2 regions of the Neobacillus sp. MER 74 genome follow, and region 1 is predicted to be linked to the other one. Evidence: predicted binding sites of a transcription regulator. Region 1 holds the regulator's gene; the other holds the start of a gene.
The links. Region 1 encodes CtsR, which represses protease genes until heat stress. Its sites were predicted from a motif close to ATGGTCAATAAAGGTCAAACA; they were not measured.
Positions count from the first base shown of each region.

Region 2: clpP (ATP-dependent Clp endopeptidase proteolytic subunit ClpP) is a predicted target of CtsR. The motif match lies at 1,686-1,706, and genes of this name have one in related genera.

Region 1 is NZ_JAMAUV010000019.1:11-3,055, reverse strand. Features, by position in the region: gene clpC (ATP-dependent protease ATP-binding subunit ClpC) at 1-268, opposite strand, end outside; gene mcsB (protein-arginine kinase McsB) at 286-1,356, opposite strand; gene mcsA (protein-arginine kinase activator protein McsA) at 1,358-1,906, opposite strand; gene M3610_RS21695 (CtsR family transcriptional regulator) at 1,932-2,393, opposite strand; rRNA gene rrf (5S ribosomal RNA) at 2,585-2,701, opposite strand; partial or broken rRNA gene M3610_RS21685 (23S ribosomal RNA) at 2,929-3,045, opposite strand, start outside.
Region 2 is NZ_JAMAUV010000003.1:275,822-278,866, reverse strand. Features, by position in the region: gene whiA (DNA-binding protein WhiA) at 1-556, shown strand, start outside; gene M3610_RS08090 (HPr family phosphocarrier protein) at 667-924, shown strand; gene clpP (ATP-dependent Clp endopeptidase proteolytic subunit ClpP) at 1,020-1,628, opposite strand; tRNA gene M3610_RS08080 (tRNA-Arg) at 1,833-1,904, shown strand; gene rpoN (RNA polymerase factor sigma-54) at 2,036-3,045, shown strand, end outside.

The DNA of each region.
Region 1 (3,045 bases):
GTTCGATGACCTTTTTAGCCCGTGGAGTATAGTGAATCGTTTGAGAAGCTTCCTGTCCTTTGCCAATTAAGTTTTCTACTTCTTTTTGGATTTTTTCAGAACCTAAGCCTAGCCCATAAAGAGCTTTTGCTGCAATCCCTTCTCCTTCACGAGTTAATCCTAATAAAATGTGCTCTGTTCCAATATTGTTATGTCCAAGACGAATCGCTTCCTCTTGTGCTAATGCTAGAACTTTCTGCGCTCTTTCAGTAAAACGGCCGAACATCATATTCTCTTCCTCCTCACCTATTTTTCTTGCTCCATTTTTATTCGTTCCCTAATTAATGCTGCCCGACGGATATCTCTTTCATGTGGTCTTAATGAACCCCCAGCATATTGCTGCAGGAAACCTGGCTGGGTCAGGATCATTAATTCATTTAATATCGTCTTAGGCATATTTTCAATATAACCCATATCTATTCCAAGCCGAACATCGGATAAGCATCTTGCTGCTTCTTTTGATTCAATAATTCGGCTATTAGATAACACACCCATTGAACGGAACACCCTGTCTTCTAATTGTATGTTTGAAGTTTTCCGTAATGCTTCACGTGCTGACCTTTCTTGTGAAATTAACTGGCTGACAACTCCCTTGAGATCCCGGCAAATGTCCTCTTCCGATTTTCCAAGGGTAATTTGATTAGAAATTTGAAATATATTACCTAAAGCTTCGCTGCCTTCCCCATAAATTCCTCTAACAACTAGACCTAATTGATTGATTGCGGGAATAATTCGATTAATTTGCTGTGTTAAGATTAATCCTGGCAGATGCATCATAACCGAAGCACGAAGACCGGTACCCACATTTGTAGGACAACTGGTTAAATAACCATGCTTCTCATCAAATGCATATTGAATATTACTTTCAAGCCAATCATCAATTTCATTAGCAGCATCTAAGGCTTCAGATAATTGCAACCCAGGAAACAAGCATTGAATACGAATATGATCCTCTTCATTAATCATAATACTAACTTCTTCATTTTCGGTTAATAAAACAGCACCATGTGGTGAATCCTCTGCTAGGTTTGGACTGATTAAATGTTTTTCTACCAAAACTCTTTTCTGCAGGGGCTGGAGTTCATTAATTTTCAACAATTCCATTTGGCCAAACTTTTGAATGTCTGACTGTTTTAATATTTCCTCCATTTTTTCAATAATCATCTTTGCTTCTTCGTGTGAAAAAAGTGTTGGAAATTTATATGCATCAAAGTTACGAGCCAAACGAATACGGGAACTGAGGACGATATCTGAATCAGGTCCTTCCTCACTCATCCAGGAGCTGACAGCTTGATTTAAAAACCGTTCAAGCGACATGTTATTCCCCTCCCTCTTGGCTGTCTGCTAGTTTTCTCTCTAACTGACGTATTTCATCACGAATCTCAGCTGCCTTCTCAAATTCCTCATTGGCAATGGATTCTTTTAGAGTGCCTTTTAATTCATCTATTTGCTTACGGAGATGGATACCGCCGCCAATTCTCTTTGGTATTTTCCCATTATGTGTCCAGTTCCCACTATGAAGTCGACGTAATACGGGTTTCAATTGTTCTTTAAATACTTCATAACAATGAGAACATCCAAAGCGGCCCACTTTTAAAAACTGTGGAAATGTCATTGAACAAGAATCACATTGCAGAATTTCCTCTTGATGAAATGGGCTTTGACTGGGTTTTTGAAAAGCAGGGTCTATATTTAATAATCCTGCTAATAAATTATTAAAAGCGAATCCAGATTCCCCATTAAAAATAAACATTTCTCCCTTTTCCTGCGCACATTTTTCACACAGATTGACTTCCGTCTTTTCCCCATTAATAATTTTCGTAAAGTGAAGGGCTGCAGGTCTTTGGTTGCATTCCTGGCAAATCATACTTTCACCTCTCAAGCGAAAAAATTTATTTATATTTTAAAGATGTAAGCATTGCTTTTAGCATTCTCGCTCTTAATTCGTCTCGGTATGGAAGATCAATATAAAGAACGGATCGGTCAATTACACTGAGCATAATTTTCGCTTCCCGCTGCGAGACAATTTCTTCTTGAACGAGTCTGAATATAACATCTTCGGCACTGGTTTGACTAATCCTGCTTTGAATAAGTGCGAGTGATTGTTCAATTAAATGAGCAAGATCATGAGACTGGACCTTCATGATCCGTATATACCCACCGCCGCCCCGTTTACTTTCTACGATGTATCCTCTTTCAATCGTAAAACGGGTATTGATTACATAATTAATTTGAGATGGAACACATTGAAATTTGTCTGCGATTTCACTTCGTTTGATTTCAACTAGGTCTCTTTCACTTAATTCCAATACTTGTTTGAGATATTTTTCAATAATATCAGAGATGTTTCTCATCTTCCCACCCCCATTCTCTGACTTTGACTATATTTGACTAAATTATACTGAATTTTTTATGTAGATGCAACGATTCACTACTAATGATTTTCTCCAAATCTCGCCAATGTGAAACCTAGGTTTGATTAAAAAGTATCTTCTTAATTTGTTTGGAACACAAAAAAGGACAACCTTTTCAGGTTGTCCTTGGTGCCTGGCAACGTCCTACTCTCACAGGGACGCGTGTCCCAACTACCATCGGCGCTGAGAAGCTTAACTTCCGTGTTCGGTATGGGAACGGGTGTGACCTTCTCGCCATTGCTGCCAGACTATTTGGTTGAGGTATCATTCCCTCAAAACTAGATAATGCAGAAGAAGTTTGTAAACTTGAGTTCACCTATATAATTGTCTAGCTCCAGCGTCCAGCAACTAGTGTCCTTCGGTCTTTTCCCTACGATAAGTCAACATCGAATCGCTATCGCTCTTCGTGTTTCCTTTATCTCAGTCAAAGCCCTCCAGGCCATACGTTGCTAAGCGGACGCTTCCGCTTTTCTATTTGGTTAAGTCCTCGAACGATTAGTATCAGTCAGCTCCACATGTTACCACGCTTCCACCTCTGACCTATCAACCTGATCATCTTTCAGGGTTCTTACTAGCTTGCGCTATGGGAAAT
Region 2 (3,045 bases), on a different contig from region 1:
TTTAGCAGGCGGATCTGTCAATAATCCAGAGACATCCTCCTATCATTTGGAGATTGCTTCGCTCTATAAAGAACACAATGATTCTTTATGCGAATTGATGAATACATTTGGGCTTAATAGCAAAACACTTGAACGCAAGAAAGGTTATATTACCTACTTAAAAGAAGCAGAGAAAATAACCGAGTTTTTAAATATTGTTGGTGCCCATAACGCACTCCTTCGCTTCGAGGATGTTCGAATTGTTCGTGATATGCGCAATTCAGTCAATCGGCTTGTAAATTGCGAAACCGCCAATCTTAATAAAACAATTGGTGCTTCGATTCGGCAGGTCGAGAATATACGCTATATCGACCAGACAGTCGGTCTGCAAATTTTACCTGAGAAGTTAAGAGAAATTGCAGAACTCCGCTTAAATTATACCGATGTAACCCTTAAGGAATTGGGGGAAATGGTTTCTGGCGGTGCGATCAGTAAGTCTGGAATTAATCATCGTTTGAGAAAAATTGATGCTATCGCGGAAAGGCTTCGTATAGGGGATATGATGATCTCAGAATAGAAAATTCTTTCATAAGTAATCTTGTGAAAGCCATAACATGAGCTGGTAGTAAATTTTTTGAATAAGCTTCAAGAAATATAGACGAAAAAAACATGAGGAGGAATTGTATAATGTTAGTGAAACAAGTAGAAGTAAAATTGAAAACAGGTCTTCAAGCACGCCCAGCAGCCCTTTTTGTCCAAGAAGCCAATCGGTTCTCTGCGGATATTTTCCTGGAGAAGGATGGAAAGAAAGTTAATGCGAAGAGCATTATGGGCTTAATGAGTCTTGCGGTTGGTACTGGTGTCATGATTGATATCGTGGCAGATGGTGACGATGAAGCATCCGCTATTGAAGCATTGGCTGATTTTATTCAAAAAGAACAATAATATATTTGCGGCCGGTTCCATATGGGACCGGCCGTTTTATTATTTTTAGAAGAATAAAAAAAGCAACCGGTCGATGCCGATTGCTTCTTTGTTACTTATTTATTTTTCTTCTCATCATCAATTAGATTACGTGTGATGATGTGGTCGATTAAACCATATTCTTTTGCACGTTCGGCAGTCATGAAGTTGTCGCGGTCTGTATCTTTGGCAATTACTTCAAGAGGCTGGCCTGTCCGTTCTGATAAAATACCATTTAATTTTTCACGAAGGAAGAGGATACGCTTTGCAGCAATTTCGATTTCAGTTGCTTGTCCTTGTGCGCCGCCTAGTGGTTGGTGAATCATAACCTCCGCATTTGGAAGGGCATAACGCTTGCCTGGTTCACCAGCTGCAAGTAAGAATGCACCCATAGATGCAGCCATACCAATACAAATCGTTTGAACTTTTGGCTTGATGAATTGCATAGTATCATAAATCGCCATACCAGCTGTAATGCTGCCGCCTGGGCTGTTGATATATAAAGAAATATCTTTTTCTGGATTATCCGCTTCAAGGAATAATAATTGTGCTACAATGCTGTTAGCAACATGGTCGTCGATGGCGCTTCCCAGCATAATAATCCGGTCTTTTAACAGACGGGAGTAAATGTCATACGCTCGCTCGCCCCGGTTTGTTTGTTCAATTACTGTAGGGATCAAATTCATTTTTCTTCCTCCTTTGATTGTAAAGGTAATAGTAATATGTATTGTTATCATACACTGATGGTCAATAAAGGTCAAACAATTTGACTATAAAATTGTTCGACAACTTTCCCTAATCCATCATAACCATTTTTAAGAATTTTAAACTAAATCTTTACTTGCAAAGTGCGGGAAACTGGAATATAATATGTAAGTCGCTAATATTTAGCGCTCGTGGTGCAACGGATAGCACGCAAGCCTCCGAAGCTTGAAATGCAGGTTCGATTCCTGCCGAGCGCATCACTAAAGCCTCCTGTTTTATTAAATGGGAGGTTTTTTATTGGAAAAAATCATCCTAATCTCCTAGTTTATCATTTTCCATTCCCGAATTTCCGTCCATCGTGTAAAATAGAATGCAGGGGGGATATGAAATGAACTTAAAGGCTGGTTTATGGCAACAGCAAACATTAAAATTAGCAATGACACAGGAGTTATCTCAGGCCATTGCATTGTTGCAGTACTCTGCCCAAGAGTTAACTGCTTTTTTAGACGATAAGGCACTTGAAAATCCCCTATTGCAGGTTGAACATAGCAATATTAAGCCGATGAATCCACTCATTGACCGAAATCGCCGGAAGAACCAAAAAGTGGAAAAGGACTGGATTGAGCAAATTGCCGATAAACCCTTTTCACTTGAAGAGTATCTACTATCACAATTAAAAATAACGAATTTATCAGCGGAACAATTAACTGTTATTCGCCGTCTGATTCAGAACCTTGATGAAAACGGTTACTTTACAGGCGACCTTCATGAAATCTCCCAAAAGCTAAGAGTAAAGGAAGATGTCGTGGAAGAATGCTTGGCTATTATCCAAACATTGGAGCCAGCGGGGATTGGTGCAAGAAACCTGCAAGAGTGCCTGCAGATGCAGATCTATTATCAGAATCCAAATAATGAACTGGCTCAAAAAATTATCTCTGAATATTTTTTACCGTTCGCTGAAAAAAAGTGGAAGCCAATTGCAAAGGAACTAAAAGTAACTCTTAAAGAGATCCAGGATATTTTTGATCAAATTCAATCCTTGAACCCAAAGCCGGGAACTATTCTAGGTAAGGAAGCAACCACATACATTATCCCGGATGCAATCATCGAGCACTCAAGCGACGGACTTACAGTAAGGATGTCTGATGAATCACTGCCAAGGATTAGCCTAAATGAGCAGTATTATCATAAATTCAAAGATCAGGACCAACAGGTAAGCCGTTTCCTGCAGGATAAACTACAGGATTACAATTGGATTCAAAAAAGTATTGAGCAGCGGAAAGAGACACTAACTAAGGTCATTGCCAAAATTATTGAAAAGCAGGAAGCATTTTTTCAAAAAGGTTCCAATAATTTAGTACCGATGACGATGAAGGAAATTGCCGGAGAACTGAATAT